3 regions of the Paraburkholderia sp. J41 genome follow, and region 2 is predicted to be linked to each of the others. Evidence: predicted binding sites of a transcription regulator. Region 2 holds the regulator's gene; each other region holds the start of a gene.
The links. The regulator HrcA, encoded in region 2, represses chaperone genes, less so after heat shock. The targets are predictions, from matches to a motif close to TTAGCACTCNNNNNNNNNGAGTGCTAA.

Region 1: rpoH (RNA polymerase sigma factor RpoH) is a predicted target of HrcA. The motif match lies at 2,001-2,027, and genes of this name have one in related genera.
Region 3: U5805_RS10550 (co-chaperone GroES) is a predicted target of HrcA. The motif match lies at 8,627-8,653, and genes of this name have one in related genera.

What each region holds. Positions count from the first base shown of each region.
Region 1 is NZ_CAJMZE010000009.1:82,144-91,855, forward strand. It holds gene leuA (2-isopropylmalate synthase) at 1-1,049, shown strand, start outside; gene U5805_RS11715 (nuclear transport factor 2 family protein) at 1,171-1,554, opposite strand; gene rpoH (RNA polymerase sigma factor RpoH) at 2,083-3,024, shown strand; gene nagE (N-acetylglucosamine-specific PTS transporter subunit IIBC) at 3,185-4,948, opposite strand; gene ptsP (phosphoenolpyruvate--protein phosphotransferase) at 5,106-7,724, opposite strand; gene U5805_RS11735 (SIS domain-containing protein) at 7,737-8,756, opposite strand; gene nagA (N-acetylglucosamine-6-phosphate deacetylase) at 8,749-9,712, opposite strand, start outside.
Region 2 is NZ_CAJMZE010000043.1:9,147-18,858, forward strand. It holds gene pabB (aminodeoxychorismate synthase component I) at 1-825, opposite strand, end outside; gene dnaJ (molecular chaperone DnaJ) at 869-2,002, opposite strand; gene dnaK (molecular chaperone DnaK) at 2,291-4,249, opposite strand; gene grpE (nucleotide exchange factor GrpE) at 4,510-5,076, opposite strand; gene U5805_RS28240 (hypothetical protein) at 5,471-5,632, shown strand; gene U5805_RS28245 (RNA-binding S4 domain-containing protein) at 5,604-6,011, opposite strand; gene hemH (ferrochelatase) at 6,139-7,206, opposite strand; gene hrcA (heat-inducible transcriptional repressor HrcA) at 7,425-8,444, opposite strand; gene U5805_RS28260 (NAD kinase) at 9,172-9,712, shown strand, end outside.
Region 3 is NZ_CAJMZE010000008.1:75,663-85,374, forward strand. It holds gene U5805_RS10535 (non-ribosomal peptide synthetase/type I polyketide synthase) at 1-5,967, opposite strand, end outside; gene U5805_RS10540 (4'-phosphopantetheinyl transferase family protein) at 6,425-7,135, opposite strand; gene U5805_RS10545 (acyltransferase) at 7,341-8,489, shown strand; gene U5805_RS10550 (co-chaperone GroES) at 8,752-9,042, shown strand; gene groL (chaperonin GroEL) at 9,088-9,712, shown strand, end outside.

The DNA.
Region 1 (9,712 bases), on a different contig from region 2:
CGACGCGCGATCACAAAATGATTGTGAATCTGCCCGCGACGGTCGAAGCCGCGATGCCCAACGTGTTCGCCGACCAGATCGAGTGGATGGACCGCAATCTCGCGTATCGCGACAGCATCGTGCTCTCCGTGCATCCGCACAACGATCGCGGCACCGCCGTGGCCGCCGCCGAAATGGCGCTGCTCGCGGGCGCGGACCGCATCGAAGGCTGCCTGTTCGGCAACGGCGAGCGCACCGGCAACGTCGATCTCGTCACGCTCGCGATGAATCTCTACACGCAGGGCATCGACCCCGGCCTCGATTTTTCCGATATCGACGCGGTGCGCCGCGTGGTCGAGCGCTGCAACCAGTTGCCCGTGCATCCGCGCCATCCGTACGCGGGCGATCTCGTGTTCACGGCGTTCTCCGGCTCGCATCAGGACGCGATCCGCAAGGGCTTCGCGCAGCAGCAGCCCGACGCCGTCTGGGAAGTGCCCTATTTGCCGATCGACCCCGCCGATCTCGGTCGCAGCTACGACGCGGTAATTCGCGTGAACAGCCAGTCCGGCAAGGGCGGCGCGACGTATCTGCTCGAACGCGGCATGGGCTTCACGCCCCCGCGCCGCGTGCAGATCGAGTTCAGCCACGCCGTGCAAGCCGTGGCCGACACGTCGGGCGAGGAAATCACGGGCGAGGCGATCTGCGCCTTGTTCGAACGCGAGTATTTCGGGACGAGCGGCCCGGCGGCCGTGGCCGGCGCGGGACGCGTGCGCTGGAAAAATCGCGAGATCGCCCTGGCCGCTTCGGCCCATGTCGACGAAACCTACGTGAAAGCCGTGGCCGAGGCGGTGGCGACGGCGGCGGGCGAGCGCATCGAAATCACGTCGTTCGAAACGGAACGCACCACGCAGGGCGGCACCGCCGTGTTTGTCGGCGCGCGCGTGGGCGGCCAGCCGCTGCGTCACGGCGTGGGCGTGGCCGACGATGCGGCTGAGGCTTGCATTGCCGCCGTGGTGAGCGCCGTGAACCGCGCGGCGTGGGCGCCGGTGGATCGCCGCGAGGCGGCCTGACCGGAACTAGCGGCTCGAATGATCGGGAAAGCATGAGCAGCGTTGAGCGCCGGCGGCAACCCGCCGCCGGCGTGCGCCTGAAACGTCCAGAAGGCGTTTTGGCGGATGGACCTACCGGTCGTCATTCGATCGCGCAACGCGTTGCCTGCCATGCCACGAGCCGCCAGCGGCCATCTTCCTGCGTCTGGATCGACGTATAGGCGATGGGGAAAAGCAGCGCGCCGCTGTTCGCTTCCATTTCGATCAGCACGCGGCCCGAGACGATGCAGGTTTCGCTGCCCACGAGCAGCACGTCCTGCGACTGGATCTCGATCTGACGATAGCGGCGGCGCCCCGCCGTGATCGCGTCGATAAACTGCTGCCGGGTTTCGCGCTTGCCGTTCGTATGCACGAAGGTGGCCTGATCGGACAGCAGTTGTTCGAGCGAACTGCCGTCGCCGTCCACCATCGCGCGAAACCGCTCCCGCTCCAGTCCGCGAATTGCTTCGATCGTCTTTGCCGCCATTGATCGCGCCCCTTGCGCGCGGCGCCTGCTGGGCAGACTCGCGCCGAAGTTTTCCCGCCTGCGTCTGGCTGCAATTTATACCAGGATTTGGCGCAAAGATACTTGCGATCAAAAGTGTCGTCCCTATATAGGAAGGGCTTGGCCGCGACGTGTCATCGAGACGGCGCGGCGAGGTGTCGCAGTGCCGCACGTCGTTTGCTTTTTGATGTCGATTAATAATCGTGCGCAAGCGGATTCGCGCTCGACATTCTTAGCGATATCGCCCTTTTTCCAGTCGAACTCCTTGCATCGGGAAACTAGAGTCATTCTTCGGCTCGCCGCCGTTCGCAATCGTCGCCGGGCGCAAAGCCCCGCCCCGTCTGTCTCCGACAGATTCGCTGAAACCTATCGAAACAACTATTTCGATAGCGATAACGGAACTCTCAAGCCCCTACAGGCTCCAAGTATTAGCACTCAGTGTTTCAGAGTGCTAACATCACCGTGGAGTCGCAGTCCGACTTTTGCAAGATTTCCCAAGGAGTTCGCTACGTGAGCAACGCAATGACCATGACCCTTCCCAGTACGCTGAGCCCGTCGTCGGCCAAGGCCGGGGGTTCGGGTGCACTGGCGCTCGCGAATGCCTCACTGCTGCCCGGTCAACTGGGCAACATCGACGCCTACATTCAGGCCGTGAACCGGATCCCGATGTTGACGCCGCAAGAGGAGCGCCAGTTCGCGACCGAGTTTCGCGAGCAAAACAACCTCGAGTCCGCGCGCCGCATGGTGCTTTCGCACCTGCGCCTCGTGGTGTCGATCGCGCGTAATTACCTCGGCTACGGCTTGCCGCACGCCGACCTGATCCAGGAAGGCAACATCGGCCTGATGAAGGCCGTGAAGCGCTTCGACCCGACGCAAAACGTGCGTCTGGTGTCGTACGCCATGCACTGGATCAAGGCCGAGATTCACGAATACATCCTGCGCAACTGGCGCATGGTGAAGGTCGCCACGACCAAGGCGCAGCGCAAGCTGTTCTTCAACCTGCGCAGCCACAAGCAGGGCCTGCAATCGTTCACGCCCGAGGAAATCGAAGGCCTGGCGCAGGAACTGAATGTGAAGCGCGAGGAAGTCGTGGAGATGGAAACGCGTCTGTCCGGCGCCGACATCGCGCTCGAAAGCCAGACCGACGACGGCGAGGAATCGTTCGCGCCCATCGCCTGGCTCGCCGACTCGCATAGCGAGCCGAGCGCCGTGCTGGCCGCGCAAGCCCACGACCGTCTGCAAACGGACGGCATCGCGAGCGCGCTGGAATCGCTCGACGCGCGCAGCCGCCGCATCATCGAGGCACGCTGGCTGAACGTCGCCGACGACGGATCGGGCGGTTCCACGCTGCACGAGCTGGCCGACGAGTTCGGCGTGTCGGCGGAGCGTATTCGCCAGATCGAGGCAAGCGCGATGAAGAAGATGCGCACCGCGCTCGCCGACTACGCGTAATTTCGCGCGCCGCGTAACCGGAGCACCGCGTAACCGGCAGCACCGCGGAAGCACCGCAAAACCCCGTTCCCCGGAACGGGGTTTTTCTTTTGGCGCTCCCCAAAAGAAAAACGCCGCGGTTTGCGCCGCGGCGTTTTTCATTGCCGAGCCGGCGCGTTCGTCAGGCCGGCTGAAGCGCGAGCTCGCGCGCGTAGCGCTGCGCCGACTCGCCGACGACGATATGCAGCGTGTCCGTCGTCACCCACACCGTGTCGAGCGCGCCGAGCGCCGCGCGATCGACCGCCGACGCGTTGCGCACCACCACGCGCAAGCGCGTGGCCGCCACGACGTCGAGCGAGACGATATTCGACGCGCCGCCGAGCACCGCGATCCAGCGCGACGGATTCGGATCGAGCGGACCCGCTGCCGGCGCGGCGCTCGCTTGCGCCGCCTGCTCGACGCGTTCCAGCCGTTCGGCCCGCGCCGCGAGTTCCACCGCCGGCGCGGCCTTCACCGCCGTCGCGCCCACGCCGCGTGCGATCTCGCCGCGAATTTCGTCGGCGATGATGTCGGCCTCCGGCCCGATGATGACCTGCACGCTTTCACCGCCGCGCTTGAGCACGCCGCGCGCGCCGTTCGCCTTGAGCGCAGGCTCCGAGACGCGAGCCGGATCGGCCACGCTCAGACGCAGGCGCGTCGTGCAGGCGTCGACCACCTTGAGGTTGGCCGCGCCGCCGAGCGCTTCGATGTAACGCGAAGCACGCGTGGCCGAGCCGCCCGCCGCTGCCGTCGCCAGGTCGGGGACCGGCGCATCGGCCGCCGCGTCGCCGGTCGCGACTTCGCGGCCCGGCGTCGGCAGGTTGAAGCGGCGGATGAAGAAGCGGAACAGCGCGTAGTACACGATCGCGTACGCCACGCCGAGCGGGATCGCTTCCCAGCCGTGCGTCGAGAGGCCGTAGTTCAGCACGTAGTCGATGAAACCCGCCGAGAACGTAAAGCCGAGCTTGATGCCGAGCAGCGAGCAGATCGCGAGCGAAAGGCCCGTGAGCACCGCGTGGATCGCGTAGAGCACCGGCGCGAGGAACATGAACGTGAATTCGATCGGCTCGGTCACGCCCGTGAGGAACGAGGTGAGCGCCATCGACATCAGCAGGCCCGCCACCATCGCGCGCTTTTCCTTCGGCGCTTCGTGAAGCATGGCGAGACACGCGGCCGGGAGGCCGAACATCATCACCGGGAAGAAGCCGGCCATGAAGCCGCCCGCCGTGGGGTCGCCCGCGAAGAAGCGGTGCAGGTCGCCGGTCACGGCCGCGCCGCCCGCCGGCGTGAACGTACCGAACACGAACCACACGAGCGAGTTGAGGATGTGATGCAGGCCCGTGACGAGCAGCAGGCGGTTGAGCAGCCCGTACACGAAGGTGCCGATCGCGCCCGCCGTGGTGAGCCAGTGGCCCGCCGTGTCGATCACGCCCTGCACCGGTCCCCATGCGTAGCCGAACACCACGCCCAGCACCACGCACACGAGCCCCGTGATGATCGGCACGAAGCGCTTGCCGCCGAAGAACGCGAGGAACTCGGGCAGCTTGATGTCCTTGAAGCGGTTGTACAGCATGCCCGCCACGAGACCGGCCACCACGCCCGACAGCACGCCCATGTTGAGCTTGTCGTTGATGTCCTTCATCACGGCGGTTTCGACCAGATAGCCGAGCGCGCCCGCCAGCGCCGCCACGCCGTTGTTGTCCTTCGCGAAACCCACGGCAATGCCGATCGCGAACAGGAGCGGCAGATTGTCGAAGATCGCGCCGCCCGCGTCGGCGATGATCTTGATGTTGAGCATGTCGCTCTGGCCGAAGCGCAGCAGCAGGCCGGCGACCGGCAGCACTGCAATCGGTAGCATCAGCGCGCGGCCGAGGCTTTGAATCTTGAGAAACGGATTGCCATCCATCGAACTGCCTCCAGTCCCTGTCTCTTGCTTACGTGTAGACGTATTGCGGTGGTGAGGAATCCCGCGCGCGATCGCTGCGCGCGCGGGCTTGCGGTGAAAATCGTTGACTGCGTTGTTAAGGATTGCCGAACAGCGACGCGCGCTTACGGGCGCGGCCTCAATCGAGCGGCCAGGTCGCGGCGCTCGCCATGCGCACCGCTTGCGCCGATTCCAGCGCGAGTGCGTTCTGCGCGCGCGCGCGGCATTCGTTGTAATCGAGCTTGCGCACGCGTGCCTTGATCGACGGCACGGAAACCGGATCGACCGAGAGTTCGCTCACGCCCAGACCCACGAGCAGCGGCACCGCGAGCGGATCGCCCGCGAGCGCGCCGCACACGCCCACCCACTTGCCGTGCTGGTTCGCGCCTTCGACCGCCGCCGCGACGAGGCGCAGCACGGCCGGATGCAGCCCGTCGGCCTGCGCCGCGAGATCGGGCTGGCAGCGGTCCATCGCAAGCGTGTACTGCGTGAGATCGTTGGTGCCGATCGAGAGGAAATCGGCGTGGCGCGCGAGCTGATCGGCCAGCAGCGCCGCGGACGGCACTTCGATCATCACGCCCACTTCGATGCGCTCGGTGCGGCCCGCCTCGCGCGCGAACAGGTCGATGCGCTCGCGCAGACGCACGAGTTCGCCCACGTCCGTCACCATCGGCAACAGAATGCGCACCTTGCCGGTGGGCTGCACGGCGAGCAGGCCGCGCAACTGATCGTCGAGCAGATCGGGGCGCACCTGCGCGAGCCGGATGCCGCGCAGTCCCAGCGCCGGGTTCGGTTCGGGCGGCAGCGTCAGATAATCGACTTCCTTGTCGGCGCCCACGTCGAGCGTGCGGATGATCGCCGTGCGCCCCTTGAGCGCGTCGACGATCGCCTGATAGCTCTGGCGATGCTCGTCCACGTTCGGCGCGGCCTGGCGATGGATGAACATGAGTTCGGTGCGCAGGAGGCCCACGGCGTCGGCGCCGTTTTCCACGGCCGTCACGGCGTCGTCGAGCGTCGCGATGTTGGCCGCGATTTCGACGGTACGGCCGTCGCGCGTGGATGCCGTTTCGTGCGAGCTGCGGCGGTTCGCTTCGCGCAGGCCCGCGAGACGCAGTTTTTCGCTGCGCGCGCGTTCGATGTCCTGCGCGCTCGGCGCATAGGCGAAACGGCCCGCGCCCGCGTCCACGACGACCTGGGTGCCTTCGGCCACCGACTTGAGCGCGTCGCCCAGCGCGACCAGCGCCGGAATGCCGGCCTGGCGCGCGATGATCGCCGCGTGCGAGGTCGCGCCGCCGCGCGCCATCACGAGCGCCGTCACGCGCGAGCGATCGAGCGAGGCGAGGTCGGACGGCGTGAATTCGTCGGCGGCGAGCACGGCTTCGTCGGGCAGCACGCGCGCGGCCGTGTTCGACAAACCGAGCGCGCGCAGCACGCGCTTTTCCAGATCGCGCAGGTCGGCGGCGCGTTCCGCGAGCAGCGGATCGTCGACCTTGCCGAGCACGGCGATCTGCGCGCGAATCGCCTCGCGCCACGCGAAACCGGCGCTCTTGCCAAGGCTGATCGCGTCGCGCGCCGCGTCCACCAGCGCGGGATCTTCGAGCAGCACGCGGTGCATCGTGAAGATGCCCGCCTCGCCGATCGCGCCGCGTTGCGAGGCAGTGCGCACGCTGTGATCGAGTTCCGCGTCGATGGCGGCAAGCGCGCGGTCGAGCGCGCGGCTTTCCGCAGCCGGCGTGCCGCTCGCGGCCTCCGCCGGCGTCAGCTCGGCTTCGTCCCAGCGCACCAGCGTGCCCACCGCCACGCCCGGCGCCGCGCACACTCCCGCGAGCACGCCCGTTTCGGCCGCAGCCGCAGTCGCAGCCGCGACCGATGCCGCCGATGCCGCCGATGCCGATGCAGGCGCCGGCGATTGCGTGCGCGCCGGCGCTTCGTGCGCTTCGCCCGCCGCTTCGCGCAGCAGTTCGTTCGCGACGGCGTTCACGGCGCGTTCGGCTTCCCTGCCGATGCCGACGAGTTCGATGGTCGCGCCCTCGCCCGCGCCAAGGCCGAGCAAACCGACCACGCTTTCGATGGCCGCCTTGCGCTCGCCGTAGCGCACCTCGACGCGCGCGTCGATGCCGCGCACGGCTTCGCGCGCCCGCGCGGCGGGCCGTGCGTGCAGACCGCCCGCATGCGCGAGCGTGATCGTGCGGCGCACTTCGTTGGCGACGAATTCGTGCTCGGGAATCGCGCCGGGCACGACGCCGTCGCGCGGGCGCAGCACGAGCAGCGTGCTCGCGCCCGCTTCCACATGACCCGCGCCCGCGCGCTCGATCACTTCGAACGCGTCGGAATTGGCGATCGCCACGACCGAGACGAGACTGGGCGCGCGGCACGCCACGACGTCGAGATCGAATTCGATCAGCGTGTCGCCGCGGCGCACCTGCGCGCCTTGCGCGACCCTGGCCGTGAAGCCTTCGCCGTTGAGTTCGACGGTGTCGATGCCGACGTGTACGAGCACTTGCGCGCCTTCGGCCGTTTGCAGCGTCACGGCGTGACCCGTGCGTGCGAGATGCATGACGATGCCATCGCACGGCGCCACGAGCTTGCCGACGAGCGGATCGACGCCGATGCCGTCGCCGAACATGCCTCCGGCAAACACGGGATCGGGCACCGACGCGAGCGGCACGACCGGCCCGGTGAACGGCGAAACCAGCGCGACGCGAGCCTCTGCGGGCTTGAGCGGTTCCATCAGGCGGGACTCCACGATGCGTTCCATCTGCTTTCCAATCTAGTGGGTTTCGGTGACTTTGTTCAGGTAGCGCGGCTCGTCGGGGTTACGGCCGCGCGCGGCGGCCAAACTCGCGGCCATGACGTAGAACGAAAGAATCGCCGCGATCGGGTCGAGCGCCGTGTCGGCGGTGGCGGCCAGCGGCAGCGTCACGTCGGCGACGTCGGCGGCGATATCGGCCGGCGCGGCGAGCAGCACGCGCGCGCCGCGCTGCTTCATGTCGCGCGCGAGATCGACGAGACCCGCCTGCTCCGGCCCGCGCGGCGCGAATACGAGCAGCGGATAGTCGCGGCCGATCAGCTCCATCGGGCCGTGACGCACTTCGGCGCTCGAAAACGCCTCGGCCTGGATGCCCGAGGTTTCCTTGAGCTTGAGCGCGGCTTCCTGCGCGATGGCGAGGCCCGCGCCGCGGCCGATCACGATCATCTGCTTGACGTCGCGCAGTTCGCCGACGGCTTTCGACCAGTCGAGCTTGCCCGCCGCTTCGAGCGCCTCGGGCAGCGCGCGCACGGCGTCGAGCAGCCTGGCGTCGCGCTGCCAGAGCGCGACGAGCTGCGCCGACATCGCGAGCATCGCGATATAGCTTTTGGTGGCGGCCACGCTGAGTTCGGGACCGGCGACGAGCGGCAGTTCGGTGCCGGCGGCCTCGGCCAGCGGCGAATTCGCCACGTTGACCATCGCGGCCGTGAGCGCGCCCGCCTCGCGCAGCGCCTTGATCGTCTCGACGAGATCAGGACTCCTGCCCGATTGGGAGAAAGCGAGGGCGAACTGGCCGCGCACGCGTAACGGCGCCTGCTGGAGCGTGGCGATCGACATCGGCAGCGAAGCCACCGGCACGCCGACGCGGCTCATGGTTAGTGCTGCGAAATAACTCGCGGCGTGGTCCGAGCTGCCGCGCGCGACGGTCAGCGCGACGTGGCGCGGCTCGGCTTGCAGCGCCTGCGCGAGCGCCTCGACGCGCGAGGTGTCCGCGAGTTGCGCGGCGACGACGCTGGACGAGGCCAGCGCTTCGTTAAGCATATTCGACAATCGATTCTCCTTCGACGTAGGTCGCGGTAAGCGCCAGATCGCGGTCGAACACGTTGACATCGGCCCACGCGCCGCGCGCGAGGCGGCCCCGGTCTTCGATGCCCAGATAGTCGGCCGCGTAGCGCGACAGGCGCGCGGAAACGTCCGCGATCGGCAAGCCGAGCGAGACGAGATTGCGCAGCGCCTGGTCCATGGTGAGCGTGCTGCCCGCGAGCGTGCCGTCGGCGAGGCGCACGCCGCCGAGGCACTTGGTCACGTGCTGGCTGCCGAGGCGGTACTCGCCGTCGGGCATGCCGGTGGCCGACGTGCTGTCCGTGACCACGTAGAGGCGCGGAATCGCGCGCAGCGCGGCGCGGATCGCGCCCGGATGCACGTGCAGCAGGTCGGGAATGATTTCGGCGTATTCGGCATGCGCGAGCGCCGCGCCGACCACGCCGGGATTGCGATGATGCAGCGGCGACATCGCGTTGAAGAGGTGCGTGAAGCCGCACGCGCCGTGCTTGAGCGCGGTCACGGCGTCGTCGTAGGTCGCGAGCGTGTGGCCGATCTGCACGCGCACGCCGCGCGCCGCCATTTCGCCGATGATCTCGATATGGCCCGCGATTTCGGGCGCCACGGTCACTACGCGAATGGGCGCGATCGACAGGTACTTGAGCACTTCGTCGAGCACCGCGGAGACGGCCGCGTCGGGCTGCGCGCCGAGCTTGCCCGGATTGATGTACGGCCCCTCGAGATGCACGCCCAGCACGCGCGCGCCGCCCGGCGTGCGGTTGCGCGCCACGCCGCCGAGACCTTCGACCACGTGCATCAGTTCGTCGCGCGGCGCGGTCATGGTGGTGGCGAGCAGGCTCGTGGTGCCGTAGCGCGCGTGCGTGCGCGCGATGGTCTCGATGGCGTCGCCCGCTTCCATCACGTCGGCGCCGCCGCCGCCGTGAACGTGCAGGTCG
Region 2 (9,712 bases):
ACCCGTCACGGCAACGCGCGAAAGATCGTTGCGCAGGAGATCGACGATCATCACGTTTTCCGCGCGATTCTTCGGATCGTTGGCGAGAAAGCGCGCGGCCGCCGCATCGTCTTGCGCATTCGCCGCGCGCGCGGCCGTGCCCTTCATCGGCTTCGCACGCAGCGTTTCGCCGCGCTTTTCCACGAACAATTCCGGCGAGCACGAGAGCACCCAACGCCCGCCCGGCAGCGCGAGAAGCGCGCCATAACGCACGCGCTGACGCTCGCGCAAGCGCCGGTACAACGCGAGCGGCTCGCCGAACGCCTCGAAGCCGAGCCGGTAGGTGTAGTTGATCTGATACGACTCGCCCGCGCGCAACGCGTCCTGCACGGCGGCGATGTCGTGTTCGAAGCGCTCGCGCGCGACGCCCGGCGTCACGTTCGCGACGCCCGCGGGCGCGGGTTCGGCGCTGCCTTCGCGCGCGGCGAGCCACGCGCCGGCTTCGTCGCGCGAGAGTTTTTCGCAGCGTTCGAACAATAAAAAACGCAGCGCGGCGTGGCCGTGCTGCGTTGCTGAAGAAGCTTCGGTATCCCTGGCGATTTGCCGCGCCGTGTCCTGCTTCGCGAATTCGAGCGCGCGCCCGAATTCGTAATCGGCGATCACGACGACGTGCGAGCCCGCGCGCAGTGCGGCGTTCGCCTGTGCGCACACGGCGTCGAGATCGGCCGCGCGCGTGCAGGCGAATTCCCGCAGGAACCCGGTGTAGAGACGGCTCGAACGGCGTTCGGCCGTCGAGTCGCCGTCATCGAGCAGCGCGAAAATCGCGCCGCCTGTTTCCGCTGCCATTGCTGAACAACCCGTTACTGCGTGCCCGTGCGGGCCACCGCGTTTAGTCGAAGAAACTCTTCACGCGGTCGAACCAGCTTTTGCTTTGCGGGCTGTGACGCGAGCCGCCTTCCACGAGCGACTTCTCGAACTGCTGGAGCAAATCGCGCTGCTGTTCGGTGAGCTTGACCGGCGTTTCGACCTGCACGTGTACGTAAAGATCGCCCGCGATGCTCGAACGCAAGCCCTTGATGCCCTTGCCGCGCAAGCGGAACGTCTTGCCCGACTGCGTGCCCTCGGGAACCGTGAAGCTCGCGCGGCCCGCGAGCGTGGGCACTTCGATCTCGCCGCCGAGCGCCGCCGTGGTGAACGGGATCGGCATCTGGCAGTGAAGGTCGTCGCCGTCGCGCTCGAACACCGCGTGCTGCTTGATGTGAATCTCGACGTACAGATCGCCGGACGGCCCGCCGTTGATGCCCGGCTCGCCGTTGCCGGCCGAGCGGATGCGCATGCCGTCGTCGATACCCGCCGGAATCTTCACCTCGAGCGTCTTGGTTTCCTTCACCTTGCCCGCGCCATGGCAATTCGTGCACGGCTCGGGAATGTAGGAACCCGTGCCGTGGCACTTCGGGCACGTCTGCTGGATGCTGAAAAAGCCCTGCGACATGCGCACCTGGCCCGAACCGTGGCAGGTCGGGCAGGTTTCGGGCTTCGTGCCGGGCTTCGCGCCCGAGCCGTGGCAGACCTCGCAGCCGCTCCAGCCCGGCACGCGAATCTGCGTTTCGTAGCCGTGCGCCGCTTGCTCCAGCGTGATTTCCATGCTGTAGCGCAAATCCGCGCCGCGATACACCTGCGGACCGCTGCGCTGGCCGCCGCGCGCGCCCGCCGCCTGACCGAAGATATCGCCGAAGATGTCGCCGAAGGCATCGGCAAAACCGCCGAAGCCTTGCGCGCCCGCGCCGCCCATGTTCGGGTCGACGCCCGCATGGCCGTACTGGTCGTATGCCGCGCGCTTTTGCGAGTCCGACAGCATTTCATAGGCCTCCTTGACCTCCTTGAAATGCTCCTCCGCATCCTTGTTGTCCGGATTGCGGTCGGGGTGATACTTCATCGCCAGCTTGCGATACGCCTTCTTGATTTCGTCGTCGCTCGCGTTCTTCGCGACGCCCAGAACCTCGTAGTAATCCCGTTTCGCCATATCGGTTCAACGCCGGCCGAACGCCTTTCGGCGCGCGCCGGCTCCTCTTGAATGCTGGATCGCGTGACCCGTTTGCCGCTCTCCCTGAACCCCGCGCGTGCGCTTTTCGCGCCCTCGCGGCCCCTGAAAAAGAACGGCCTCCATAAAACAAATGTGCCCGGAGAGCCATAACGGCTCGCCAGGCGCTGCAATGCCAGTGCGCATCGTACCCGACGCCACCGTGCCGCAAGTCCGTCGATCCGGCCGCAAGCGGCGGATGTCCCGCGCTTGCGGCCGGCGTGAACGAGCTTAGTCCTTCTTCACTTCCTTGAAGTCGGCGTCGACCACGTCGTCGGCGTGATCGTGCGCGGCTTGCTCGGCACCGGCCGAACCCGCGCCCGCCGCGCCGGCTGCACCCGCGGCGCCTGCCTGCTGCGCCTGCATGTCGGCGTACATCTTCTCGCCGAGCTTCTGCGAAGCCGTGGAGAGCGCTTCGACCTTCGCCTCGATCTCAGCCTTGTCGGCCGACGTGCTCTTGAGCGTGTCTTCGAGATCCTTCAACGCCGCTTCGATCTTTTCCTTCTCGCCGGCTTCGATCTTGTCGCCGTATTCGGCCACGGCCTTCTTCGTGCTGTGAACCAGCGCGTCGCCCTGGTTGCGCGCGTCGGCGATCTCGCGCAGACGGTGATCTTCTTCCGCGTTCGCTTCGGCGTCCTTCACCATCTTCTCGATTTCGGCTTCCGACAGGCCCGAGTTCGCCTTGATGGTGATCTTGTTTTCCTTGCCCGTGGCCTTGTCCTTCGCGCCCACGTGCAGAATGCCGTTCGCGTCGATGTCGAAGGTCACTTCGATCTGCGGCACGCCGCGCGGTGCGGGCGGAATGCCTTCGAGGTTGAACTCGCCCAGCAGCTTGTTGCCCGCCGCCATTTCGCGCTCGCCCTGGAACACCTTGATCGTCACGGCCGACTGGCTGTCGTCCGCCGTCGAATACACCTGCGCGTGCTTCGTCGGGATCGTCGTGTTCTTGTTGATCATCTTCGTCATCACGCCGCCGAGCGTCTCGATACCGAGCGAAAGCGGGGTGACGTCGAGCAGCAGCACGTCCTTGCGGTCGCCCGAGAGAACCTGGCCTTGAATCGCGGCGCCCACGGCCACGGCTTCGTCCGGGTTCACGTCACGGCGCGGGTCCTTGCCGAAGAACTCCTTCACCTTCTCCTGCACCTTCGGCATGCGCGTCTGGCCGCCGACGAGAATCACGTCGTCGATGTCGCTGACCTTCACGCCCGCATCCTTGATCGCCACGCGGCACGGCTCGATGGTGCGCTCGATCAGGTCCTCGACCAGCGCTTCCAGCTTGGCGCGCGTGATCTTGAGGTTCAGGTGCTTCGGACCCGACGCGTCGGCCGTGATGTACGGCAGGTTGATTTCGGTCTGCTGGCCCGACGACAGTTCGATCTTGGCCTTTTCAGCGGCTTCCTTCAGGCGTTGCAGCGCGAGCACGTCCTTCGAAAGGTCGACGCCCTGCTCCTTCTTGAACTCGCCGATGATGTAGTCGATGATGCGCTGGTCGAAGTCTTCGCCGCCGAGGAAGGTGTCGCCGTTGGTCGAGAGCACTTCGAACTGCATTTCGCCGTCGACGTCCGCGATCTCGATGATCGAGATGTCGAACGTGCCGCCGCCCAGGTCGAACACGGCGATCTTGCGGTCGCCCTTTTCGGCCTTGTCCAGACCGAACGCGAGCGCGGCGGCCGTCGGTTCGTTGATGATGCGCTTGACTTCCAGACCGGCGATACGGCCCGCGTCCTTGGTGGCTTGACGCTGGCTGTCGTTGAAGTACGCGGGAACCGTGATCACGGCTTCCGTGACCGGCTCGCCGAGGTAGTCCTCGGCGGTCTTCTTCATCTTGCGCAGCACTTCGGCCGAAACCTGCGAAGGCGCGAGCTTTTCGCCGTGCGCTTCCACCCAGGCGTCGCCGTTGTCGTGCTTGACGATCTTGTAGGGCATCAGGTTGATGTCCTTCTGCACTTCCTTCTCGTCGAAGCGGCGGCCGATCAGACGCTTGACTGCGTAAAGCGTGTTCTTCGGGTTCGTGACCGACTGGCGCTTGGCCGGCGCGCCGACCAGCACTTCGTTGTCGTCCATGTAGGCGATGATCGACGGCGTGGTGCGCGCGCCTTCGGAGTTCTCGATCACCTTGACCTGATTGCCTTCCATCAGCGCCACGCACGAGTTGGTGGTGCCAAGGTCGATACCAATGATTTTGCCCATTTTTCTCAAATCTCCAATTTTGATCGCTGCGCGAACGTGGCTTGCGCGTGGACAACGTGGTGTTGCTCGCGCCTCGCGTTCGCTTCAATTCGGAACTGCTGCCCAAATAAGTGCCGAGACGGCGTTTTCAAGGGGTCCGGGCTATGCGTTCCATCATTTTTTTCAATCGGCGGACGATTTCGAATACTCGGACGCCCAATTCTTTCGGCTTGCTTTCGATGCGATGCGCCGCACGGCCTGTCGAACCGCCCGGCGAGCCGTTACTTCGGCGCCGAAACGGTCACGAGCGCCGGGCGCAGCACGCGGTCGGCGATCACATAGCCCTTCTGGAGCACGCTGACGACCGTGTTCGCTTCCTGCTCCGAAGGCACCATCGAAATCGCCTGATGACGATGCGGATCAAACTTCTCGCCGACCGGGTTGATGGCGAGCACCTTGCCCTTTTCGAGCGCGCCCACGAGTTGCCTGAGCGTGAGTTCGACGCCTTCGTTGACCTTGGCCAGATCGTCGGAACCGTGCGCGAGCGCGGCTTCGAGGCTGTCCATGACGGGCAGCAGATGCTCGGCGAAGTTTTCGATCGCGAACTTGTGTGCCTTGGCGACGTCTTCCTGCGCGCGGCGGCGCACGTTTTCCGTCTCGGCCTTGGCGCGAATGAAGGCGTCCTGCAATTCGGCGACCTTCGCCTGCGCTTCGGCAAGCGCCGCATCCACGCCGCCCTGGGCGGCCGGCTCGTTCACCGCGGCCGTTTCGGGCTGGGCGGGAGCTTGCGACGCCTCGTCCGCGGGCGTGGGGTTCTGGCTCGTCGGGTTCTCTTGCGTGTTTTCCATGTCGCTGAACGTCGTTGATGGGTGAAAAAGGGAACGAAGCGTAGTCGCTTCGCGCAGGCGCGACGACTTCGCATGGCGCTGCGTTGTTACGGCGCCACAAACGCTTCGGGGATTGCGACAGCACATGGGTGCCGGATCGCCTGTTTCAAGGGCTTCGCGCCGCTTTTTTATACTGGGACCGCGAGCGGAAACCACCGGTTACAACCATTACCGCACTGCCGCAAGATTGGAATTGAGTCCGGCCGAGCCCTGACCTACACTCAGGAACAGGTGCTGCTCATGAAGCGTATACCCTGAGTTCGGCACCGCACGGAACGGACTTTGCGTTAGCTAACCTGTCACTCACGCCAAGCCGCATTTTTGGCCGTTTTGCCGCCGTCCCTAGGGGAGTACCGTGAAACTGACCTTTGCCATCTCGGTGGTCGCGCTGGTACTCATTGCCGGAACCACCACCATCTGCATGTCGGGCGCCGTCACCGAAAACACCACGGAATACGGCAGCGCGCACGCCACCATGGAAGCGCTGTTCAATCCTCACGCGAAAGTTTGTCGATAGTGCGACGGTCGCGTTTGGTCGGGCGCCCCTGCAACACCGCCGCCGGCTCGCGAAAGAGCCGCCGCCGTTCCTGCTCGGCCGCGCGTTTCGTGCGGCCGGCTTCGGTTTCCGCATAAAGCGTTTGCGCGATGCTCGCGGGGCCGCGCACGTCGCATAGCCCCAGCACTTCCACTTCCCACACCACGTGATCGATCTCGATTTCCACGAGATCGCCCACGCGCACGTCTTTCGACGCCTTCACCGCCTCGCCGCCGATGCGCACGCGCCCTTTGCCCACGGCGTCGGACGCCAGCGAGCGCGTCTTGAAAAAGCGCGCGGCCCACAGCCATTTGTCGATACGCAGGCGCGCGCCCGGTTCAGTCGAAATCTTGTAGTTCATTTCGGCACTTCATCGAAATTATTTCAGGGCGGCGCGCAAACGGCGGTGCGCCAGCGCACCTCGGCGCGCAGCGCCGCCACGTACGCGATCTAGCTCAAGCGCCGCGCGCAAGCCCCAGCCACCGCGCTCACGCCGCCGCGCTCACGGGCGACGCGGCTTGCACCGGCCAGCCTTGCAATTGCTGCGCGATGATCTCGCCCAGCGCCGCGATCCATGCGGGCGAGGCGTTCAGGCACGGAATGCGGTGAAATTCCTTGCCGCCGCCGTGCAGGAATTCGTCGCGCACTTCCATGCCGATTTCCTCGATGGTTTCGAGGCAATCGGCCGTGAAACCGGGGCAGAACACGTCCGCGCGGCGCACGCCGCCCGCGCCCAGTTCCTTGAGCGTGGGCGCCGTATAAGGCTGCAACCACTGCGCGCGCCCGAACCGCGACTGGAACGTGACGCGGCATTCCACCGGCGTGAGTTCGAGCGCGTGCATGAGCAGCGCGGCCGTCTGCTGGCACTGGTCGTGATACGGATCGCCGAGATCGAGCGTGCGGCTCGGCACGCCGTGAAAGCTCAGCACGAGCCGGTCGCCGGCCGCGAAATCCGGGCGGCCGTGCGCGTGCCAATACTGATGCACCTGCGCGGCGAGCGCCGAGATATAAGCCGGATGGTCGTGATAACCGCGCACCGTGCGCACTTCCGGCTGATTGCGCATGCGGCGCAGCGCGACGAAGGCGGCGTCGAAGGCCGTGGCCGTGGTCGACGCCGAATATTGCGGATACATCGGCATGAGCAGGATGCGCTCGGCGCCCGCGAGCTTGAGCTGGTTCAGCATCGCGGGGATGTCGGGCGTGCCGTAGCGCATCGCGTAATCGACGAGCACGGTGTAGTCGTTGATCTGAAATAGATGCCGCAGCGCGTCGGTCTGTCTTTGCGTATGCACGCGCAACGGCGAGCCTTCGGGCGTCCAGACCGCCGCGTATTTCTTCGCGGAGGAACGCCCGCGAAACGGCAGGATCAGGCCGCGCAGGATCACTTGCCAGAGGGCCGCGGGAATCTCGACCACGCGCGGGTCGGAGAGGAACTGCGCGAGATAGCGGCGCACGGCGCGCGGCGTGGGCGCGTCCGGCGTGCCGAGATTGATGAGCAGCACGGCGACGCGATGCGCCGCGGCCGACTGCAAGGGCCGCTCCAGGTCGAAACGCATAGGCGATCAGGCAAGCCGCGCGCGAGGCGCGGCAACGGTGGCAGGAAAAATCATTATAGCGGCCGGCTTGCTGGGGCCGTGGCGGCGGGGTTTTCCGGCGCTCCGGCGCCGACGCGCGCGAACGTTGGCCGTTCGGCTAATGGCGCGCGGGCGCGGGTTTCGGCGATGATCGACGCAAAAGGTAGGGCCGAAGGTGGTGCCGGAAGGCGGCGCGAGGCTCAGTTCTGGCTGAGCGTGAGTGAAAGCAGCCGCGCGGTGATGTCGACGATCGGAATCACGCGGTTGTAGGCCATGCGCGTCGGGCCGATCACGCCCAGCGTGCCCACGATCTTGCCGTTCACCTCATACGGCGCGGTCACCACGCTCATTTCCTCGATGGGCACGAGCTGCGATTCGCCGCCGATGAAGATCTGCACGCCCTGCGCGTGGCTCGAGACGTCGAGTAATTGCAGGAGACTGGTTTTCTGGTCGAACACGTCGAACAGCTTGCGCAGGCGCGCCATGTCCGAGGAAAGATCGGCGACTTCGAGCAGGTTGCGCTCGCCGGAAATGAGCACGGTGTCGCCGGTTTCGGGCTCCTCGGTGCTTGCGGTCACGGCCGCGTGCATGAGCGAGGTCATGTCGCCGCGCAGCGCGTCGATTTCCTCGCGCAGACGGCGGCGCACCTCGTCGAACGAGAGGCCGGCGAAATGCGCGTTGATGTAATTGGAGGCTTCAATGAGTTCGGAAGGCGTGAAGTCGCGCTGCGTCGCCATGATGCGATTCTGCACGTCGCCTTCGGGCGTCACGATGATGAGCAGAATGCGCTTGTCCGAGAGGCGCATGAACTCGATCTGCTTGAACACGTGGCTGCGGCGCGGCGTGAGCACCACGCCGGCGAACTGCGAGAGATTCGACAGCACGCTTGCGGCCGCCGCCACCACTTTTTGCGGCTCGCCGGGGCGCAACGTGGTTTTTACGGCGCGCGTGAGCGCGTCTTCGTCGGCGGAAGGCTCGACTGTGAGCATGGTGTCGACGAAAAGCCGGTAGCCGCGCGGCGTGGGCACGCGCCCGGCCGAGGTGTGCGGGCTGGACACGAGCCCCAGCTCCTCCAGGTCGGACATGACGTTGCGGATCGTGGCCGGGCTCAACTCCAGGCCGGAATAGCGCGACAGCGTGCGCGAGCCGACCGGCTGACCTTCGGCGATGTAGCGCTCGATCAGCGTTTTGAGGAGGGTTTGTGCGCGGGGATCTAGCATGACTGAAAATTCTAGCCTAATGCCGGGTCGGCGGCGAGTAGGCGGCCGGGCAGCGGCGGCGTGGCGCGCAGGCGGCGGCGCGTGGATCGGCTTGGGGTCCGCCTGCCCGACTCGGCGCTCGGGGTTTGCCGCGCGGGTTGCCGCTGCCTTTGCTGCCTTTGCTGCCTTTGCTGCCTTTGCTGCCTTTGCTGCCTTTGCTGCCTTTGCTGCCGCCTTTTGCCGGCGCCTTTGCTGCTGCCTTTACTTGCCGCCTTTGCCGCGCCGGTTGCCTGCGGTTTGCCGCCCGGTTCGCGCTGTCGAACGCCTCGCGGGTTTGTCCCGGCGTTCGCTGCGCTGGTTCGTCCGGCGTTCGCTGCGCTGGTTCGCCCGGCGTCCGCCGCGCGGGTTCGTCCGGCGTCCGTCGCGCGGGTTTATCTCGACGTTCGTCGCGCGGGTTTATCCCGACGTCTGCCTCGCGGTTCGCCCCGGCGTTCGCTGCGCTGGTTCGTCCCGGTGTCCGTCGCGCGGGTTGCCTTGCGGTTCGCCCCGCGCTTTACCGGGCAGCGCGCCGCATGCGCCCTCTCGCGCGCGGAGCACGAGCGCGGTTTCTGTCATCGCGATGTCACCGTCGGCGGCCCGGAAGGTACGCCCGGAAGCTACGCCCGGCAAGGTTCGCGGCGCTTTCGCGCAGCGTTTTCATCACGCCCGGATTGTTCTTTTCGCGACCTGACTATGGTGTAATGCCGGCATGCAGATCCAGAAGATCCAGAGCCAGTTCAAGACGGTTGCGCTCGTTGGGCGCAGCAACACGCCGGGTATCGCCGAGCCGCTGCTCGCGCTCGCCCAGACCATTGCGAAGCGCGGCTTCGAGGTCGTGTTCGAAGCGCACACCGCAACCGAAATCGGCGCCGAAGGCTATCCCGCGCTCCAGGCCGCCGAAATCGGCGCGCGCGCGGACGTGGCGGTGGTGCTCGGCGGCGACGGCACGATGCTCGGCATCGGGCGCCAGCTCGCGCCCTACCGCACGCCGCTCATCGGCATCAACCACGGGCGGCTCGGCTTCATCACCGACATCCCGTTCGCCGACATGCAGGAGATCGTGCCGCAACTGCTCGCCGGCTCGTTCGAGCGCGAGGAGCGCTCGCTGCTCGAATCGCGCATCACCCGCGACGGCGACCCGATCTATCACGCGCTCGCCTTCAACGACGTGGTCGTGAACCGCAGCGGCTTCTCGGGCATGGCCGAATTGCGCGTGAACGTGGACGGCCGCTTTATGTACAACCAGCGCT
Region 3 (9,712 bases), on a different contig from region 2:
GAGGCGCATGGCGGCCATCACGGCTTCCGAGCCGGTGTTGCAGAAGGTCACGCGCTCGTGGCCCGTCATCTCGGCGAACATTTGCGCGACTTCGCCCGCGAGCGGCGACTGCGGCCCGATCGCGAAGCCTTCGTCCATCTGCGCCTTGACCGCATCGACGACGAAATCGGGCGTGTGGCCGAACGCGGTTTGGCCGTAGCCGTTCACGACGTCGACGTATTCGTTGCCGTCGATGTCCCAGATCTTCGAGCCTTTCGAGCGTTGCGCGACGATCGGATACACGAGTTCCTTCCACTCTTCGCGAAAGCCGCTCGCGGTGCGCGGGTCGGCCAGCACGGCGCGATACTGCTGCGTGCGCGCCTTCGAAGTGGGCGATTTGGCCGAGTAGCGCTGCGCGAAATCGGCGATGAACGCGCTTTGCGCGTCGGTGGTTTGCGCCGAGGCCGTCGCGCCGGGCTTGTAAGCCGTGAAGCGCGAGGGGCGGTTTTCCTCGAACTTGATCTCGGGGCCGGCGGCGCGCGCGGGGGCGGCTGCTGCGGCAGTTTGCGCGGCGACTTGCGCGGAAGGCGCGGCAACGGGCGCGGCGATTTGTGCAGCGACGGCGGGCGCGGCGGGCGCGGCGGGCGCGGTCACGGCCGGTTGCGCGGCGGCCAGCGGCGCGCCTTGCAGCACGTCGAGCTGACGCGACATCACGGTTTGCATCGCGGCAAGCTGGTCGCGAATCACCGATTGCAGATCGCCCGTGGCGGGCGCGGCGGCGAATTGCGCGGCGAGCGGCGCGGCGGTTTGTGCAAGAACCGGTGCAAGAACCGGTGCAAGAACCGGCACGGCGACCGCCGCTGCGGGCGCGGTCACGGCTGCGGCAGGCGCGGCGGCGGCAGCGGGCGCTTCGAGCGCCGCGGGCGCGGCTTGCGCCGCCGGTTCCGGATCGGGCGGCATCGCGCCGTCCATGAACCCGGCGAGCGCGGGCAGCGTCGGGTAGTCGCTCATGATCTGGCGGAAGCTGATGGTCACGTCGTAGCGGCGGCGCAACTGGCGCGACACCTGACCCATGAACAGCGAGTCGTAGCCGAGATCCCAGAACGTCACGTCGGGGTTGGACAGATCGGGCGCCTCGCCGGACATTTCGGCGAGCAGCGAGGCCAGTTCGGCGACAAGACGCGGTTTGCGGTCGATTTGGGCGGGTTGGGACATGGCGGTCGGGGCGATGGTGGTGTGGGTCTCGGGCGAAGCAGGCGCGGCCGCGGGGGCAACCGCCGCAGCCGGGGAGGCGGGTGCGGTTTGGGGCGCGGCCGCGGCTTGCGTCGTCGTCGTTTGGGAATGGGATGCAGGAGCGGGCGCGTCGATCCAGTGGCGCTCCGGTTCGAACGGGTACGTCGGCAGCGGGATGCGGCGCGCGCTGCGGCTTTGCACGATGTTCCAGTCGGGCGTCACGCCGTTGAGCCAAAGCCGGCCGGTGGCTTCGGCGAACGTGGCCAGCTCGCGCTCGCGCAGCGCGAAGTCGGGCAGCGAGGCGACGGCGGCCTGATAGCGGTCCTTCGGCAAGCCTTGCGCGGCAAACGTCGCGAGCGTGCGGCCGGGACCGATTTCGAGCAGCAGCGGCCGGGTTTCGGCGGCCGAGGTCACGGTGGCGAGCGCGTCGCTGAAGCGCACCACGTTGCGGCAATGGTGCGCCCAGTAGTGGCCGGTCACGGGCTGGTCCATCGCCGCCCATTGGCCCGTCACGGAGGACACGTAAGGAATCTTCGGCGGCGCGAACGCGAGCGTGCCGGCGAGCTTCGCGAGGTCCTCCACCACGCCCGACATCATGCGCGAATGGAACGCGTGCGACGTATGCAGGCGGCGATGCTCGATGTCGCCTGCCTTCAGCGTGGCCTCGAACGCCTCGATGGCCGCGAACGGACCGGCCACCACGCTCAGCGCGGGCGCGTTGACGGCGGCGAGATCGACGTCGGCGGGCAGCATGGGCGCGAGTTCGGCTTCGGAAAGGCGCACGACCAGCATCGCGCCCGGTTCCGCCGACTGCATCAGCGCGCCGCGCTGCGCGATCAGCGAAAGCGCGTCCTCGAACGCGATGGCTTCGGCCACGCAGGCCGCGACCAGTTCGCCGACGCTATGGCCGATCATGGCCGCGGGCTTCACGCCGCGCGAGATCCACAACTGCGCGAGCGCGTATTCGACGAGAAAGAGCGCGGGCTGCGCGTAGATCGTCGAGCGGATCGGATGCGGCGTGTCGTCGCCTTCGGGCGCGGCGCTGAACATCAGCGTGCGAATGTCGAGGCCGACGTGCGGCGCGAGCACGGCGGCGCCCTTGTCGATCCACTCGCGGTACACCGGTTCGGTGCGATAGAGCGCGTTGCCCATGCCGGGATACTGCGCGCCCTGGCCGGGGAACATGAACACGACCGGCGGCGCGGCTTGCGGCGCTTGCGCTTCGAGCGCGCCTTTGCTCGCGCCCGCGAGCCTCGCCTGCGCCTGCTCCAGGTTCTCCGCGACCACCACGGCGCGATGCGCGAACGCGCGGCGGCCCGTTTGCAGCGTCGCGGCGACGTCGGCGAGGGCGAGATCGGCGTGCGCGCTCAGGTGCGCCGCGAGATTCGCCTTCGCGCGTTCGAGCGCGGCCGCGCTGCGCGCCGAGATCGGCAGGATCTGCACGGCCCGATCGACGCCATCGACGCCATCGACGTTGCCGGAATCCTCATCGCTCCGGGCCGCGCTCGCCGCGCGCTCGGGCGCTTCCTCCAGCACCATGTGTACGTTCGTTCCGCCGACGCCGAGCGAACTCACGCCCGCGCGGCGCGGCGCGTCGCCCGCGTCCCACGCGCGCGCGGCCGTGTTGAAGAAGAACGGGCTGTTCGCGAGTTCGATGCCGGGGTTCGGCGTGCGGAAGTGCGTGAGCGGCGGCAGCGTGCGATGGCGCAGCGCGAGCGATGCGGCGATGAAGCCCGTCACGCCCGCGGCGGCGTCCAGGTGCCCGACGATAGCCTTCGCCGAGCCGAGCGCGCAGAACTGGCCGCGCTCGCCGCCGTCCACGCCGCCCAGGCGGAACGCCTGCACGAGTCCCGCGAATTCGATCGGGTCGCCGAGCGGCGTGGCCGTGCCGTGCGCTTCGATATAGCCGATCGAAGCCGGGTCGATGCCCGCCTCGGCGTGCGCGATGGCGACGGCGCGCGCTTGCGCATCGACGCTCGGCGCGGTGAAGCCCACCTTGTCCGAACCGTCGTTGTTGATGCCCACGCCGCGAATCACGGCGTAGATCGGGTCTTCGTCGGCGAGGGCGTCGTCGAGGCGCTTGAGCAGCACCACGCCCGCGCCGCTGCCGAACACCGTGCCTTGCGCGCCCGCGTCGAACGGACGGCATACGCCGTCGGGCGCGCCCATGCCGCCTTCCTGGTAGAAGTAGCCGCGCTTTTGCGGGAAGGTGATCGACACGCCGCCCGCGAGCGCCATGTCGCAGCGCCCGGCGCGCAGGTTTTCGACGGCGAGGCCGATGGCCGTGAGCGAGGTCGAGCAGGCCGTTTGCACCGAGACCGCCGGTCCCGTCAGGCCGAGCTTGTAAGCCGTGCGCGTGGCGACGAAATCGCCCGCGCCCATCAGCTTCTGATATTCGCCGATCTGGAACTGGCTCGTGAATTCGTCGATCACGCCGCGGTCGGTGAGGACGTGCTTGAGGAAGTACGTGTTCATCGAAGTGCCCGCGAACACGCCCACGGCGCCGGCGATCCGCGCCGGGTCGTAGCCCGCGTCCTCGAACGCTTCCCACGCGATTTCCAGGAAGAGGCGCTGCTGCGGATCGGTGAGCGCGGCCTCGCGCGCGAGCATGCCGAAGAAGCCCGCGTCGAAGCGGTCGACGTCGGGCAGGATCGGCCGCGCCTTCACGTAGCTCGGGTCGCGGCGCGACTTGTCGTCGAAGCTGTCCTCGAGTTCGGCCACGTCGAAATGCGTGATGCTGTCGCGGCCCGCGAGCAGGTTGGCCCACAACTGCGCCACGTTGCGCGCGCCCGGAAAGCGCCCGGCCATGCCGACCACGGCAATCGCGCCGTCGTGCGCGTCACGGCCGCCGTTGCCGCCGTTGCCGCCATTGCCGTGACGAACGGCTTGCGCGTTCGCCGCGCCGCCCGCGTCGCGCAGATGCGCGGCCAGCGCCTCCACGTTCGGATGGCGGAACAGATCGACGAGCGCGACCTTGGCCGTCACTTCGCGCGCGATGATCGCGTGCGAGCGCATCAGGTCGAGCGAGCGCAGGCCGAGATCGAAGAAGTTGGCGCGGCGGTCGATGGGCTTGCCGAGCATCCGCTCGAACACGGCGGCGAGCTGCGCGGCGACGTCGTCGTCGGCGGCCGGCGCGGCGGCCGTGGCCTGCGCTTGTGCTTCGAGTTCGCGCAGCAGCGCCTTGCGGTCGATCTTGCCGTTCGGCGTGAGCGGAAAGTCGGCGAACACGCGCAGTTCGGCGGGCGCCATGTAGTCGGGCAGCGCTTGCTTGAGATGCGCGCGAAGCGCGGCCACGAAGGCTGCGGCGTGGGCTGCGGCGTCGGCTTCGGCGGCTTCGGCTTTCACGAATCCGGCGATGGCCTTGCCGTTGCGGCCGTCGAACGCGGCCACGGCGGCGTCGGCCACGCCGGGCGCCGCGCGCAGGGCGTGCTCGATCTCGTCGAGTTCGATGCGCTTGCCCGCGATCTTGATCTGGCGGTCGTTGCGGCCGAGAAATTCGATCGCGCCGTCGGTGCGGCGGCGCACGAGGTCGCCGGTGCGATAGAGCTTCGCGCCCGGCGTGAACGGATCGTCGACGAACTTTTCGGCGCTGAGTTCGGCGCGGTTCAGATAGCCGAGCGCGACGCCTTCGCCGCCCGCGACCAGTTCGCCGATCTCGCCTTCGGCCACCGGCGCGAGCTTGTCGTCGAGCAGATACACCTGCGTGCCCGCGATGGCCTCGCCGATCGGAATGGCTTCGCCGTTCGCGAGCGCTTCGCCGTCGCGCGGAATGCGGTAGCAGCAGGTGAACGTGGTGTTCTCGGTCGGGCCGTAGCCGTTGACGATTTGCAGCCCCGGATGCGCGGCCATGACCTTGCGCACGTGCGGGGGCGAGAGCACGTCGCCGCCCGTGAGCGCTTCCTGGAGCGGCGCGAACGCCTCGATGCGGTAATCGGCGAGCGCGTTGAAGAGGCCCGCCGTGAACCATGCGCTCGTGGCGCCCAGCCGCGCGATTTCAGCGGCGATGACGTCGAGCGACGGCTGCACTTCGTTGACGATCGCGGCGCAACCGCCGTTGAGCAGCGGCCCCCAGATTTCGAGCGTGCTTGCGTCGAAGGCGAGCGGCGCGAGATTGAGAAAGCGCGTTTGCGGCGAGAGCGCGGTGAAGGTTTGACCGCGCACGAGGCGCAAAATCGCGCGGTGCGGCACGATCACGCCCTTCGGTTTGCCCGTGGAGCCCGAGGTGTACATGATGTACGCGGCGTCGTTGCCGGCGCACGGCCGCAGCGCGGCGGCTTCGGTGGCGTCGATGGCCTCGGCCGCCGCCATGAGATCGGCGAGATCGAGCAGCGTGCCTTCGCTCTCGCCGCTCTCGCCCCGTTCGCCGAAGCTCGCGAGCGCCGCGCTTTCGGCGACGATCAGCTTCGGCGCGCAATCGGCGACGATAAAGTCGAGTTGTGCGCGCGGATACGCGGGATCGAGCGGCACGTAGACCGCGCCCACGCGCAGGATCGCGAGCATCAGCGCGAGCGTGTCGCGGCTGCGCGGCACCATGATCGCGCAGCGCTCGCCGGGTTCCAGCCCCTTGCGCGCGAGCACCGTCGCAAGACGCGCCGAGCGCTCGCCGAGCGCCGCATAAGTGGTTTCGCCGCTCGCGTCGAGCGCGGCCAGCCGATCGCCGAATTGCGCGCATACGGCATCGAAGCGCGCCGCCACGCCGGGGACTTGACCTGTTCCGCCTGGCCAGTCGCTTAAATATCCGTCTCTGTGTGACATTTGCCGGTCTCCCGTCATCTTTCAAAACCCCCGCCTCGCGATTGCGCATGCGCCGTTGCATACCGCCGTTGCATACGTTTCGCGGCCAGACACGGAAGTGGTCGATTGCGCCAAGCTTTCGTCGCCCGATCCGTGTCCGGGGCGCGAAATATGTTGTAAGTGAAAGTTAATCGTCTACGGGATGGCGCTCCGTTCGGCTTCGCACACACGAGCGGAGCAAGCAGGTCGCGCGCGACGGCGGGAGAGCCACGGCCCGCAAGGCTGAGGGCCGCGCGCAAGGCGGCGGCGGCGGGGCTTTGGCGGTCGCGGGACAACGTTTGCGCGGATGTGCGGTATCCCACGTTGGCGTGGCGCGCGTCGCACGCGCAGGAGCCGTTTGGGTCCCGTTCGCCGCGCCGGCCGTAAGGTGGGTGTTAGCGGTGCTGGCCGTGCCGCCGCGTTCGCGAGCCGCCGCCGCTCAGTTCATGTTGACGATCGACCAGTCCGTGCGCCGCGCCGCCACCGCGCCCGCGCGCGCCGCGTGGAACGGCAGCGCGCGAATGCGCCATTGCGCGGCCTCTCGCGCCTCGCCGCCGACGAGCCGTGGCGTCGTGTCGCCGTGTATCGAGAGGTCGAATTCGAAATGACCCGGCGGCAGCACGAAGCCGGTGCCGAGCGCCTTCAGGCCGGCTTCCTTGCGCGCCCAGGTTTCGAAGAAAACGGCGTGCTGCTGCGCCGGCGTCAAGGCGCGGTACGTCGCGAGTTCGCGCGCGGTGAACACTTCGAGCGGCACGCAGTCCTCGATGGGCCGCAGGTTTTCCACGTCGATGCCCACTTCGAAGCCGTTCGCGACCGCGAGCGCCGCCGCGTTTGCGGTGTGGCTCAGGTTGAAGCGCAGTTGCCAGCCGGCCGGCTGTGTCGCGCAGAACGGCTTGCCCTCGGCGCCGGTTCCGAGCGCGACGGCGTGCGCGGGAATCGCCAGATAGCGGCCAAGGAGCCGCCGGAGTTCCGCGCGTCCCGCCACGTAGCGGCGGCGATGCTGCTCGAAGCGGAATTGGCCGGCGCGCTCGCGCTCCTGCGCCGAAAGCGTTTGCCAGTGACGCTCGAAGTCGCCGCCGGGCGCGTCCAGATCCCACTGCCAGACGTGTACCTCGTCGGGCGAGGGCGGCGGGAGCGAAGAGGAGGGCATGGCGCTGTCTGTCGATGGATTGCGTCGGAGGTTTGGCCGCATTGTGAACAAACGGTGACGCGGTGTTTGTACGCGCGCGAACGCTGGTTGTGCGCCGATCTCGACGTCGACCGGCAATGGGCTGGGGCGAGCCTCCCATTGGCAAAGGCGAACACGATGCACTTATCCCTATAATTGACGCCCAACGAAGAACCGGAGCCATTGGTTGGAACACCGACTAGACCATATCGACGCCATTCGCGCGTTCGCCGCCGTTAGCGTGCTGGTTGAACACTTCTATGCCGCACCTTCGATTGCATCCGGGCACACCTGGGCGCAGAGCGTCGTTGCCGGCCTCGATCTGGGGCGTATCGGCGTGGTCGTTTTCTTCCTGATATCCGGGTTTGTCATTCCCTTCAGCCTGAAGAAAAATCGTCACCTCGGTGACTTTTGGGTCAAGCGGGTCACCCGGCTGTATCCGGCTTACTGGATTTCGCTCATTCTCGCGGTCGTCCTTCAGTCGGTGGTTTCCCGGGAGGCCATTGGTGGCGCGCAGGCGCTGGCCAACGCCACGATGCTTCAGAACTTCTTTCATTACGAGAACGTGCTGGGCGTCTACTGGACACTCAAGCTGGAGCTGGTTTTCTATGTGATGGCCTATGGGCTTTTTCTCTTTGGGCTAATAGATAGCGCGTTCGCTCTCGCCGCGATTTCCGGCGGGCTGTTCTGCGTTTTTCTTCTGTATCTGGATTACTGGACAAACGTCACGGCCATCGGTCATCACATCGCGGCCGCCCTGCATCTGGGTGGCGCTATTGCCAGCAGCACTGGCGCAGCAGGGAACCATCCGATTCCCGGCATTCTCAACATGAACTGGGGAAATTTTTGCGCGTATTTTTCCGCGATGTTTCTCGGCGCGTGTTTGCGGAGGTGGTCCGAGGGCAAGTTGCGGACAGCAGGAAAAATGGCGATCGGCTTGCTGTGTTTCGGGTGGCTGGTCTTGCTGCCGGCGATGGGCATCGTCTGCTATTTGAAAACGCAGGACATCGGGCTTTTCAGCATGTATGGCTCGTGGGCGACTGCGCTTGCGCTCTTTCTGCTCCTTGCGTTCGTCACGCCGGTTCGCAGCAAAGTCCTGGCGTGGATAGGCCTATGCAGTTATTCGCTCTACCTCCTGCATTCGATGGTCATCGATTTGCTGCTTTCCTCGCCGCCCTTTGCTGCGCCGCATGCTTTCTCGCCGCTTTTGATGCTGGTCGTATGCATTGCCATATCGCTGGCGGTTGCCCACGTCTCGTATTTTCTGGTCGAAAAACCGGCCATGCGGTTCGGCCGTTCCGTAGCCAGGCGGCTCGAGCGTGGCGCGACGACTTAAGCGTCGGCCTAAAACAGCGGCTTCTCGGGTTCGGATGATTTGACACCGTTTTACGTTCGATGCGATCTTGTCAGGGATTTCCCCAGGTCCACGTCATCCGCCCCCGTTCTTGAATTTGTCACCACCCGTCCATATAATTAGCACTCACCGCATGAGAGTGCTAACAACGCTCGGTGCACTTACATCTCTGGCTGGCGATCCACGGCAGCCAGGTTTTCTTCAGTCGGCTTCAAGTCCTAATCAAGAGAGAGAGGATCTATCCATGAACCTTCGTCCTTTGCATGATCGCGTGATCGTCAAGCGCCTGGATCAGGAAACCAAGACGGCTTCCGGCATCGTGATTCCGGACGCAGCGGCAGAAAAGCCGGACCAAGGCGAAGTGCTGGCCACGGGCCCGGGCAAGCGCGACGACAAGGGCGCGCTGATCGCGCTCGACGTCAAGGTCGGCGACCGCGTCCTGTTCGGCAAGTACGCTGGTCAGACCGTCAAGGTCGACGGCAGCGAACTGCTCGTGATGCGCGAAGAAGACATCATGGCCGTGGTGAACAAGTAAGTTCATTCCACCGCACACCATTCAAGAATCCCAAGGAGTTAGAAGATGGCAGCTAAAGACGTCGTGTTCGGCGATTCCGCCCGTTCCAAGATGGTTGAAGGCGTGAACATTCTCGCCAACGCAGTGAAGGTCACGCTGGGTCCGAAGGGCCGCAACGTGGTCCTCGAGCGCTCGTTCGGCGGCCCGACGGTCACCAAGGACGGTGTCTCGGTCGCGAAGGAAATCGAGCTGAAGGACAAGCTCCAGAACATGGGCGCGCAAATGGTCAAGGAAGTCGCTTCCAAGACCAGCGACAACGCCGGCGACGGCACGACGACGGCAACGGTCCTCGCGCAGTCGATCGTTCGCGAAGGCATGAAGTACGTCGCATCGGGCATGAACCCGATGGACCTCAAGCGCGGCATCGACAAGGCGGTTGCGGCAGCAATCGAAGAACTGCGCAAGCTGAGCAAGCCCTGCACGACCAACAAGGAAATCGCGCAAGTCGGCTCGATCTCGGCGAACAGCGATTCGTCGATCGGCGACCGTATCGCTGAAGCGATGGACAAGGTCGGCAAGGAAGGCGTCATCACCGTCGAAGACGGCAAGTCGCTGCAAGACGAGCTGGAAGTGGTCGAAGGCATGCAGTTCGACCGCGGCTACCTCTCGCCGTACTTCATCAACAACCCGG